Regions from separate parts of the Dorea sp. 210702-DFI.3.17 genome, predicted to be linked through region 2. Evidence: predicted binding sites of a transcription regulator. Region 2 holds the regulator's gene; each other region holds the start of a gene.
The links. Region 2 encodes Rex, which represses fermentation and respiration genes when NADH is low (regulators of the CRP and FNR family bind a similar motif). Its sites were predicted from a motif close to ATTGTTAANTANTTAACAAT; they were not measured.
Positions count from the first base shown of each region.

Region 1: a site for Rex is predicted at 2,704-2,723, ahead of fucO (lactaldehyde reductase). Genes of this name have one in related genera too.
Region 3: a site for Rex is predicted at 2,261-2,280, ahead of adhE (bifunctional acetaldehyde-CoA/alcohol dehydrogenase). Genes of this name have one in related genera too.

Region 1 covers NZ_JAJCNB010000001.1:434,388-438,661, forward strand. The annotation lists gene LI149_RS02145 (ABC-2 transporter permease) at 1-61, opposite strand, end outside; gene LI149_RS02150 (ABC transporter ATP-binding protein) at 58-906, opposite strand; gene LI149_RS02155 (GntR family transcriptional regulator) at 912-1,283, opposite strand; gene fucO (lactaldehyde reductase) at 1,509-2,654, opposite strand; gene LI149_RS02165 (TetR/AcrR family transcriptional regulator C-terminal domain-containing protein) at 2,775-3,344, opposite strand; gene LI149_RS02170 (carbohydrate kinase) at 3,325-4,274, opposite strand, start outside.
Region 2 covers NZ_JAJCNB010000001.1:124,070-128,343, forward strand. The annotation lists gene LI149_RS00575 (NUDIX domain-containing protein) at 1-105, shown strand, start outside; gene LI149_RS00580 (ABC-F family ATP-binding cassette domain-containing protein) at 120-2,045, opposite strand; gene LI149_RS00585 (redox-sensing transcriptional repressor Rex) at 2,248-2,889, shown strand; gene LI149_RS00590 (NAD(P)H-hydrate dehydratase) at 2,970-4,274, shown strand, end outside.
Region 3 covers NZ_JAJCNB010000003.1:23,741-28,014, forward strand. The annotation lists gene adhE (bifunctional acetaldehyde-CoA/alcohol dehydrogenase) at 1-2,174, opposite strand, end outside; gene LI149_RS03970 (sugar kinase) at 2,948-3,973, opposite strand; gene LI149_RS03975 (bifunctional 4-hydroxy-2-oxoglutarate aldolase/2-dehydro-3-deoxy-phosphogluconate aldolase) at 3,978-4,274, opposite strand, start outside.

The sequences.
Region 1 (4,274 bases), 310 kb from region 2:
TTCCCAAAAAGGATTTTTGTCCCAACATGAGTTTGTAATCTTTGATCAACAATCCTTTCATTCTTGCTGCCCCCTTTTCATCATAATGATCACATCATCAATTTTTCCTTTTTCAATGGTGATATCTGGATAGTTTTCCTGATAATACTGCCGTTCATTTGTCAGGCAGCTATAACCATACTCTTCTTTCTTATGCGCCAAAATGTACGCCTTGTCAAGCGCCTCGTACTGGTCTGCCTTCACCTTTAAAAGTCCATACTGATCCAAAAGTTTGTCGGTCTCTTCATGCAAAAGAATCTTTCCTTCATCAATCATATAAATGTCATCACAGATTCCTTCCAGATCTGTGGAAATGTGTGAACTAATCAGAATAGAACGTCCTGGTGTTTCCATATACTCTCGTAAAATATCTAACATCTCGTCTCTTGCCATAACGTCCAGTCCTGCGGTCGGTTCATCCAGAAGCAACACATCTGCGCCATGTGAAACTGCCGCTGCAATCTGTAATTTACGTTTCATTCCCGTTGAAAACTCCTTGATCTTTTTGTCTAATGGCAACTGGTATTTTTTGCACATTTCCAGGAAATCTTCTTTCTGAAACTTATGGTACATACTTTCAAGCATCGGAAGTATATCTTTCACACGTAAATATCCACTGAAACCAGAATCAGCCAGAACAACTCCAATCCACTCTTTATCCTGCACTGTAAAATCTTCTACATTTTTTCCCAGCATCTTTACAACACCTGCATCTGGTCTGATCAGACCTAATGCTGCTTTGAATGCTGTACTTTTTCCTGCACCATTGGCTCCGATCAGTCCGGTAACATAACCTTCCGGTACTTCCATTGTAAGATTCAGTTCAAAATCTTTATAGTGCTTTTTCACACCTTCAAATTTCAACATACTTATCAATCCTCCAAAACAATCTGAAACAACTCCAGTAATTCCTGATCCGTCATTCCACAGCTTTTGCCTTTTCGGATGGCCATCTCCAAATCAGCTTCCACTTCTTTTTTCTTCTCCTCCAGCATCAGCCCCTGATCTGCAAATGCTACGAAACTTCCTTTTCCATGAATCGTAATTACAAATCCTTCTTCTTCCAGAGCATCATATGCTTTTTTCACGGTCAGTGCACTGACCTTAAGTTCTTTAGCTAAAGTACGAACTGACGGGAGTGGGGTATCTGCTTTTAATATACCATGCATGATCTTTTCTTTTATCTGATCTCCAATCTGTTCATAGATTGGCTGCATGGATGAATGGTTTACTATGATATCCATAAAACTCCTCCTTCGTTATAAACAGTATAAAACAGTATATAACAGTTTGTCAACTGTTATATACTGTTTTATACTGTTTTCTTCTCATTTTAATTTTTCGAAATATTAAAAACTCCTGGCACTGGATATCAATGTCAGGAGTTCTCTTATCTTAGATTATGTAATAATGCATGATGCATGCGGATTACTCTGTGCTTTGCACTCCCACAATCCGCCCTGGCATCATTACATTAATTTTCTGAACAGATTCTTCAGATCTTCAACACTTGCATCTTTCGGATTACCCGGAGCGCATGCATCTGCGTGTGCAGACTCAGCTAAGAAGTCAAGATCCTCTTCTTTTAACGCTTCCAGTTTTGTTGGGATTCCAACGTCGATAGAAAGCTGCGAAACAGCGTCTACTGCTGCTTTTCTGTATTCTTCTACAGACATATCATCAACACCTTTGACACCCATAGCTCTTGCGATCTCTTTGTATTTCTCGCCTGTGCATTCAGCATTATACTCCATAACGATTGGAAGCATCATAGCACATGCAACACCATGTGGTGTGTCATAAACAGCTCCAAGTGTATGAGCCATAGAATGAGCAATTCCAAGACCTACATTTGAGAATCCCATTCCTGCGATATACTGTCCAAGAGCCATTCCCTCACGACCCTCTTTCTCATTTGCAACTGCTCCTCTTAAAGATTTGGAAATAATCTCGATTGCTTTGATATGGAACATATCTGTCATCTCCCATGCAGCCTTTGTTGTATATCCTTCGATTGCATGTGTAAGAGCATCCATACCTGTGGAAGCTGTCAGTCCTTTTGGCATAGAGGACATCATATCCGGGTCTACAACTGCGATGACTGGCATATCATGTGGGTCAACACAGACAAATTTTCTCTTCTTCTCTACATCTGTAATTACATAGTTGATTGTAACCTCTGCTGCTGTACCTGCTGTTGTCGGAACTGCTATGATCGGTACACAAGGTTTCTTAGTTGGCGCAACACCTTCCAGACTTCTTACATCCTCGAATTCCGGATTAGCAATAATGATACCGATTGCTTTTGCTGTATCCATGGAAGATCCTCCACCGATTGCTACAATGTAATCAGCCTCAGCCTTCTTAAATGCTGCAACTCCATTCTGTACATTCTGAATAGTAGGATTGGCTTTGATGTCAGAATAAATCTCATATACGAGTCCAGCCTCATCTAATACATCTGTTACCTTTTTTGTTACCCCAAATTTAATAAGGTCTGGATCAGAGCATACAAATGCTTTCTTAAATGCTCTTGTCTTTGCTTCTGTTGCAATCTCCTTGATTGCTCCTGCTCCGTGATAAGATGTCTCATTCAGCATAATTCTGTTTGCCATTTCAATCTCTCCTTTTCTTACATGACATGATTTGCTTTCATTCAGCTTTTATGTTTTTATTTTAACAATATTGCCCCCAAAATGAAAGTTACAAAATTGTGAAAATGTAACGCGAATGGATTATAGAAGATCCAGCCCTTCAAAGACTCCCGCCAGTTCCTCTGGCATCGCTTTCACGAGATCTGCTGCCAGTTCCTCCGGCGTACGTTTCACTCTTCCAAATACCCACTGTACAGTCATGTAAATAGAACCCTGGCAATACATTTCTAGCAGGAATTTTAAATCTTCCGACAATGGCTTTCCGGATTTTTCCTGGATCCGGTCTGAATAAAATGCCAGGATCAGTTCAAAATCATGGTCTCTCAGACAGTTCTGATCATCAGATTTAAATGCCATTTTAAAGAAAAGTTTCTCTTTCTGAATATACTGGAATTTTTTCACCAGTCCTTCATAGATGGTCTCGCCTTCTCCCATATGTTCAAATGATTCCAGAAGAATCTTATCAAAATACCAGTTAACCAGGTCATATTTATCCTGAAAATGCCGGTAAAATGTTTGTCTGGTCGTTCCGCACGCATCTACGATTTCCTTTACCGTAATCTTCTCCACCGATGTCGTCTTCATGCAGACTTTCACAGCTTCCGCCAGGCGATATTTCATTTCTTCTGACTTACACTCCTCTTTGCACATGCGAAATCTCCTCTAACTTGGGCATTACCCGAAGCGCCCCTTTTCTTGTTGTTACAATAGATGCTGCTGCATTGGCAAACTCCAGCATCTCTCCAAGTTCCTTTTCATTGTATTCACGCCATCCATGTTCCAGTATGTAATGCAGGATACAACCGCAAAATGCATCTCCTGCCCCAGTCGTCTCTATGGTATCTTCTGTCACAAATGCCGGTCGTTCCACTCGGAACTTGTCTGTATAAGCTCTGCTGCCATTCTTGCCCATAGATAACAGAATCAATGGAATATGATACTTTTCCATCAAAAGCAGAATCCCCGCATCATAGTCTTCCATTCCGGTCAGCCACTGAATCTCATTATCCGATATTTTCAGAACATTACAATGCTGCATTCCATATAAAATCTGTTCTTTCGCTTCGTCCATTGATTTCCAAAGCGGCTCTCTTAAATTTGGATCATACGAAAGGATTGCACCAGACTTTTCTGCAATCTCAATTGCTTTTCTCGTTGCCTTCCGACACACTTCGTCTGTCATAGATAATGAACCAAAATGAAATATTTTGCTGTCTTTAATCAGTGTCTCATCAATATCTGATTCCGAAAGCATCATGTCCGCTCCCGGATTCCGGTAAAATGAAAACTCCCTGTCCCCGTCTTCCAATGTATGTACAAATGCAAGTGTTGTATGTACCTGTGAATCACGCTTCAGTCCTGTTGTATCAATTCCTACTTCTTTAATTGCATAAGTCAACTGATTGCCAAACATATCATCACCGATTTTTCCGATAAATGCTCCTTTATGCCCAAGCTTTGACAGCATAGATAATACATTGCATGGTGCTCCTCCGGGATTTGCCTCCAGAACTGGATTACCTTGTCCGCTAATTCCATTTTCCGTAAAATCAATAAGTAATTCACCAAGCGCCGTCACAT
Region 2 (4,274 bases):
GAGACTGCAGGATATAAGATTGCAACAGCTGATGAGATTAAGGCTCTGGCTGACGAAGGAATCTTCCTGCATTATGATAGTATCAAACGTGTTTTTGAAGAGTAAAAAAATGAGCTGGCTTATTCGGCCAGCTCTTCCCATTTTTCATATAAAGTTTCAAGTTCAGCGTCAATTTCTGCACGTTCTTTTGCAAGTTCCTGACATTTTACTGAATTCGTATAAACTTCCTCCTGCGACATTAGAATATCAATTTCAGCACTTCTATCTTCCAGAACACCGATCCGTTCTTCTGTCTTTTTGAATTCATTAGCGCGTTTCCGTTCTTTTGCCTGAGCTTCTTTTTGTTCCTGCCAGCTTAACTTTGAATCAGAGGCCAAGTCAGCAGCTGCAGAAGAGGAATTATTTTCTAAGCGAGACGTATTGGAATATGCGGCTGTCAGTTCTTCTTTTTTCTCAAGATAATAATCATAATTTCCAATATAATTTACAAACGTATGATTAACAAGATCCATGATACGTGTTGCAGTCTGATTGATAAAGTAACGGTCGTGTGAAACATAAAGAACCGTTCCTGTGTAATTATTCAGTGCATGTTCCAGAATCTCTTTTGATGTAATATCCAGATGGTTGGTCGGCTCATCGAGAATCAGGAAGTTCGCTTCAGAAAGCATCAGCTTTGCAAGGGACACGCGTCCACGTTCGCCACCGCTTAAGTCACTAATAAGTTTAAATACATCATCTCCGGTAAATAAAAATGCTGCCAGCACTTTACGGATCTGCGTGTTATTAAGATTAGGATAGTCGTCGGAAATCTCCTGGAAAATAGTTTTTTCCATGTGTAGAACGTGGTGTTCCTGATCGTAGTAACCAATCTTTACATTAGAACCGAGACGGAAACTTCCAGAATCAGCTTTGAGTACCTGATTTAAAATCTTAAGGATTGTTGTTTTTCCGGTTCCATTATCTCCGATGATCGCGACATGTTCCCCACGCTTGATTTCGAAGCTGACATCTTCAAATAAAATCTGTGGTGGAAATGCTTTGCTTAAATGCTCGACACTTAAGACATCATTACCGCTGACACAGGAAGGTTCCAGTGTTAAATGCATATCTGTATGTAGTTCCATCGGTTTTTCAACCGGGGTCATCTTATCCAGCATCTTTTCACGGCTTTCTGCACGCTTGATGGATTTTTCGCGGTTGAAGGAGCGGAGCTTTTCAATGACCGCTTCCTGATGCTTAATTTCCTGCTGCTGGTTCAGATACTCTTTCATTCTGGCTTCACGGAGCATTTCTTTTTTTTGGGCGTAATCTGTATAATTGCCCATGAAAGTGGTAAGCTTGCCAAGTTCAATCTCGACGACTTTTGTTACAACCCGGTTCAGGAAATACCGGTCATGAGAGACAATCAGTACTGCACCGGGATAATTCAGAAGATAAGTTTCCAGCCATGAGATGGAATTTAAATCCAAATGGTTGGTTGGCTCGTCCAAAAGCAGAATATCTGGCTTTGTGAGGAGCAGTTTTCCGAGAGAAACACGGGTTTTCTGACCTCCGGATAAAGTTGCAACCGGTTTTGCGAATTCTTCTTCTGTAAATCCCAGTCCTTTTAAAACACCAGTGATTTCACTTTCGCAGGCGTATCCATTTTCACGTTCGAATGCTGCTGTGAGCCGCTGGTATGTATTCATACGTTCTTCCAGACGTTCTCCGCTTAAATGCTTCATTTCCTGTTCAATCTCACGAATCTGCCGCTCCATGTCGAGAATATCGGCTTTTGCAGTGCGTACCTCTTGATAGATCGTATGGTCATTATTCATATCCTGATGCTGTGCCAGATATCCCATCGTCTTGCCGCGTGTCAGAACAACATTGCCGCCGTCCGCCTGAATCTCACCAACGATCATCTTAAGAAGTGTTGTCTTTCCAGCACCGTTCGGTCCTACGAGAGCTGCTTTTTCGTGGTCTTCTATATGAAAGGAGCCGCCGGAGACAATTACTTCCTCTCCAAAGGCTTTTTTGATATTGTGACATGCAAGTATCATCCTATCCTCCTTGATAAAATCCTGTGATTTTGAGAAATAAAGATGCCGCAGGGCTGCGTCCGGCGCTGCGACCGCATAATTTTGGCATCATCTTATACTATTATAACGAAAATACTACAAAAAACAACTAAAAAGTTTGACATTATACTAACGATTGCCTATAATAATGAGTAGAAATTTTTGAAGGAAGGAGGTGCGGATCATGCAAAACAGGGGAATTTCACAGGCAGTTATCCGTAGATTACCCAGATATTATAGATACCTTGGGGAGCTGATCGAGCAGGGAGTAGAACGAATCTCTTCCAATGAGCTTAGTAAAAGAATGAAAGTAACAGCTTCCCAGATTCGTCAGGATCTTAATAATTTTGGCGGATTCGGGCAACAGGGGTATGGCTATAATGTAAAATATCTGTACTCAGAAATCGGAAAAATTCTTGGATTGGAACAGGATCATAATATTATTATTATTGGTGCTGGTAATTTGGGGCGTGCACTTGCGAACTATGCATCATTTGAAAAGCGGGGATTTATCTTAAAAGGATTGTTTGATATCAATCCGGAGCTTGACGGGCAAGAAGTTCGTGGTGTTCCAATTCAGATGATGGACGAGCTTCCGAAATTTGTAGATGAGAACAGTATCGATATTGCAGCATTGACGATTCCAAAGGATGAGTCAATCAAAGTCGCAAAATTTCTGGCAGATCACAATGTTCACGGAATATGGAATTTTGCACATACAGATCTGAATCTTCCGGAAAGTGTGATTGTTGAGAATGTACATTTATCCGAGAGTCTGATGAGGCTGTCATATAATATATGCCGCTACAAGGAAGAACATAATTAAGGAGATAACGTGTAAAGACAGGTTTGTTCAGATTGCATCCTGGCTTTGCACGTTTCTTTCTATCAGGAGGAATCAAAACTATGAGATATTTGCCAGATGCTAAACAGATGAAAACGGCAGATTCATTTACGATAAATGAACTTAAAATCCCGTCCCTGGAACTTATGGAACGGGCTGCCAGAGCATGTGTAGATCACATTAAAGACTGGAAAATTAATTTAAATAAAATATGTGTCCTCTGTGGTTCTGGAAATAATGGCGGGGACGGCTTTGCGATTGCCAGAATGTTTGCATGGGAAGGGTGTGACGTAACAGCAGTTCTGGTCGGAAACAGAGATCACTGCACACCAGAGACTGCCCATCAGATAGAACAGTTGAAAAATACAGGAGCACAGTTTAAGGAGCGGTTTGAGCAAGAAGCATTTGAAAGTGAACCGTATACTTTAATTATCGATGCAATTTTTGGAGTTGGACTTTGCCGGGAGGTTGGAGGCAGATATGCACAGATTATAGAGTGTGTGAATCAGTCTGATGCAGTCCGTATGTCCGTGGATATTCCTTCCGGAATTTGCGCAACTACAGGAAATGTATTAGGAACTGCAGTGCGTGCAGACTATACTGTGACAATTCAGGAGACGAAAGTTGGTCTTGTACTTGATCCGGGAAGAAGTTATGCAGGAATCTGTGTATCCGAGGATATCGGAATTGTATCACTTCCACTGGAAAGAGATGAGGAAACAGTTTGTACACTGGAGGGCAGTGATTATGCAGCACTTCTTCCGAAACGAAATGCGGACTCCAATAAAGGAACTTACGGAAAGCTTCTTATGATCACCGGAAGCAAAGGTATGTCAGGTGCTGCATATCTTGGCGCACTTGCAGCTTACAGGACAGGTACCGGGCTGGTGCAGATCTATACTGCTAAAGAGAATCTCGTGATCTTACAGAGCCAGATCCCGGAAGCGATCATTACAACTTATGAAAAATATGATGTCAATGAACTACATCGCTTGATCGACTGGGCAGATGTCGTAGCTATAGGTTCCGGACTTGGAACAAAGAAGACTGCAAGGAAGATTTTAAAAGAAACCATTGCATATACAAAGAAACCGTGTGTCATAGATGCAGACGGACTTAATATTTTGTCTGAACATATGGATTATCTGTGTGGTGCAGATTGTGAACATTTTATCTTTACACCGCACATGAAAGAATTTGAACGGATCAGCGGTTTGAAGATTGCTGAAGTAAAAAAAGATCGTATTGTAGCACTTCGTACATTTGTTAAAGAATATGACGTTACCTGTGTACTGAAGGATTCCAGAACAACCATTGCAAAGCCGAGAGAGCGGGTAGCGGTAAATCTATCCGGCTGTGCGGCTATG
Region 3 (4,274 bases), on a different contig from region 2:
GCGTTTGCAAATGCCATTCCTGCCATACAGGATGCGTTTGCCATCTTCTCTCTGGCCTCCGGATCATTTGCACCATTGTCGTATGCTCTCGGCAGATACTCAAATACTGCTTTTGCTGCCTTGAGAGCAAGTCCGTCTGTGTAATCCGTCGCCATAATAGATACATATGCCTCAATTGCATGAGTCATAACATCGATACCAGATGCACTGGTCAGTCCTTTTGGCTGAGTCATCATGTTATCTACATCTACAATTGCCATGTTCGGAAGAAGCTCATAATCTGCAATTGGCCATTTTACGCCTGTCTCGGCATCTGTAATAATGGCAAATGGTGTCACCTCGGAACCTGTTCCGGAAGAAGTCGGGATTGCTACAAAGTAAGCTTTCTCGCCCATTTTCGGGAAAGTGAATACACGCTTGCGGATATCCATGAAGTCCATGGCCATATCCTCAAAGTCAGCTTCCGGATGCTCATACATTACCCACATAATCTTTGCTGCGTCCATGGCAGATCCACCGCCAAGAGCAATGATCGTATCCGGCTCAAATGCACGCATCTGATCCACACCTTTTTCAGCACACTGAAGTGTCGGATCCGGTGCTACCTCGAAGAAGCATGTGTGCTGGATTCCAAGCTCATCCAGTTTCTGCTCGATTGGAGCTACGTAACCATTCTTATATAAGAAGCTGTCTGTTACGATAAATGCTTTCTTTTTGTGCAGTACATTTCCAAGTTCATCAAGCGCTACCGGCATGCAGCCTTTCTTAAAGTATACCTTATCCGGAGTCCGAAACCAAAGCATATTTTCTCTCCTCTCTGCAACTGTTTTAATATTGATCAGGTGTTTTACACCTACATTTTCAGATACGGAGTTTCCTCCCCAGGAACCGCAGCCAAGTGTCAGTGACGGTGCCAGTTTAAAGTTGTAGAGATCTCCGATTCCTCCGTGAGAAGACGGTGTATTGATCAGGATTCGACATGTCTTCATAGCTTCAGCATGTTTTGCAATTTTCTCTGTCTCAGCAGGATGTACATAAAGAGAAGCTGTGTGTCCATATCCTCCATCTGCTACAAGGCGCTCTGCTTTTTCAAGGGCTTCGTCAAATGTCTTCGCACGATACATTCCAAGTACCGGTGATAATTTTTCGTGTGCAAATTCTTCAGAAATGTCTACGGATTCTACTTCACCGATCAGAATCTTTGTATTTTCCGGAACTTCCACACCTGCAAGTTTTGCAATCTCATATGCAGATTTTCCAGGAATCTTGTTATTCAATGCTCCATTTATAATAATCGTCTTACGAACCTTATCAAGCTCTTCTCCTTTTTTCAGGAAGTAGCAGCCTCTGTATGCAAATTCTTTCTTTACTTCATCGTAAATGCTGTCCAGAACCGTTACGGACTGCTCAGATGCACAGATCATACCGTTGTCAAATGTTTTGGAATGAATGATGGAGTTAACTGCAAGTTTAATATCTGCTGTGTCATCAATAATAACCGGTGTATTTCCGGCTCCAACTCCAAGTGCTGGTTTTCCGGAAGAATAAGCTGCCTTTACCATTCCCGGACCACCCGTTGCAAGGATGATGTCAGATTCTTTCATGACCATATTGGTCAGTTCCAGTGACGGTGCATCGATCCAGCCAATGATTCCTTCCGGTGCTCCGGCTTTCACTGCTGCGTCCAGAACAACCTTTGCTGCTGCAATTGTAGAAGCTTTTGCTGCCGGATGCGGACTGATGATAATTGCATTTCTCGTCTTCAGACAGATCAATGTCTTAAAGATTGCTGTTGAAGTCGGGTTCGTTGTCGGAATAACTGCTGCCACAAGACCGATCGGCTCTGCGATTTTCTTAATTCCGAATGCTTTATCTTCCTTAATCACACCACAAGTCTTTGTGTCTTTGTATGCATTGTAAATATACTCTGCTGCATAGTGATTTTTGATTACTTTATCCTCAACAATACCGCGTCCGGTTTCCTCAACTGCCTGCTTTGCAAGTGGAATACGCATTTTGTTCGCTGCCACTGCTGCCGCATAAAAAATCTTGTCAACCTGCTCCTGTGTATAGGTGGCAAAGATTTTCTGCGCCTCGCGCATCGCCTGCATCTTCGCTTCCAACGCTTCCACATTGTCAACAAATACCGGTACAACATCTTTCTTCTTAGCCATCTGGATTCCCTCCTGTAAATAAAAAGTATGGATTATAGTTTGCTTGATTAGACGTCTTTTATTCTTTACATTTGGTAGTATAAATTATCGTTAATTATTTGTCAATATATAAATGATATTTTTTTAACATCATTGTTTATTTTTTGTCATTTGTTGGAAATATTATTATATAAAGCAGTTCACGGGACATAAAACGGAATAATTTCCTATAGATGCTGCGCCGCTTATTTTGAACTTTCTACGCAAACTCGCCTGATGAACAGGCTCAAACAATGCTCCGAAAGTTCAAGCTATGCTCGCATCTATCACGAAAATTATTCCATGCCTTATGTCCCGTGAACTGCTTTTTTCATATCCTGTAGTTTTCCAATAAATGCCAAATAATAAACTGCTTGGAAGCAGGGCGGCTTACGCCGGGAGATCAGTATTTAATTTATCTCAGTCGAGAAGACTCCCACCTCTTCAGGTGATGAGTAATAGCAAATTTGTCTCAGTGGGAGTCCAATCTCCATGCTACAGATTTTCTACTTAGCATTGATTGATTTTCGTTATAGTTGCGAGTATAGTCCAGCTCTTGAAGTTCTGGCCGAGCTTGCCTTAAGCAAGCGAGTTAACGGAAAGAGCTGTGAATAGACGACGCAGCAACTATAGAAAATCATTCAGGCTAAGTAGGAAACTGCAGCATGGAGATTATGATTCAACTTACACATAATATCCAAAAAAAGAGAATGTACCTGATTTAGCACATTCTCTTACAGTTTATATATTCAATTTTACCGATTCATCTCACTATGATATCCGACTGTCTCGTGATCATGGATAATATTCTCTATCTCCTCACGATCCAATGACGGCATATCACCTGGGATAGTATTCTTGGCTGCACTGCTGGCATTTCCATAGCGAAGAGCACTTGCACACCCTCCGCCTTCTCTCAAAAGTCCATACAGCACTCCGGAACAATAAGCATCTCCGCTTCCGATACGATCTACAACTTCGATATTCTCGTATGGTTTCTCTTCATAGAATTTCTTCGCTTTTGCGTCGTAAATTACAGAAGTAAAGTTATGTATCTTTGGACTTAATACAGTACGCTGGGTGGATGCGATGACGGAGATTGGATATTCAGCCGCAAAGCTTTCCATGATCTCTTTTACATTGCCTTCTTTTCCAAATGTCAGTCTTGCAGTGTCTTCGGAGCAGAAGAAAATGTCTACATAAGGAAGAATTCCTTCAATACATTTTCTTGCTTCTTCTCCTGACCAGAGATTCAGGCGGAAATTCACGTCAAATGAAATGAGTGCGCCTTTTTCTTTAAATCTCTTAATCATCTCTACTCCGGTCTTCCGACACTCTTCACTGAGCGCCAGAGTAATTCCGGAGGTATGAAAGCATCTGGTCGATTCATATATACTGTCATCAAATTCATCGATGTCAATTCTGGTCATGGACGAATGCTGTCTGTCATAGACCACGCCCGGTTTTCTCGGGTATGCTCCGTTCTCGTAGTAATACACGCCCAATCTTGCATCTTTTCCTGTATCGTATACCAGATAATCATCACTGACTCCACAGAACCGGATCTTATTCTTTGCGAACATCCCGATACTACTGTCCGGAATTCTTGATATGATACCGGATCTCAGGCCAAGAAGAGATACGCCGGAAGCTACGTTAAGTTCTGCGCCGCCAACCTGCTTCTGAAATGTCTCTCCACGTACGATACGCTCATTGTCCGGTGGGGACAGACGAAGCAGAATCTCTCCTAATGTCAGCAGATCAAATGCTTTTTTCTTCATAAGACTAGCCTCTTACTTCTTTTACAATCTCTACAGCTTCTTTTGTCATTGCCTCAATCTTGTCGAACTCTCCAGCCTCTACAAGACTTCCTTTTACCATCCAGCTTCCGCCACATGCAAGAATCTTGTCATATGCAAGATATTCTTTTACATTTGTCGCATTGATTCCACCTGTAGGCATGAATTTCAGTCCTGTGTATGGAGCTGCCATAGCTTTGATCATCTTCAGTCCGCCTGCTGGCTCTGCCGGGAAGAATTTTACAACTTCAAGACCATTCTCGATTGCCTGCTCAGCCTCGCT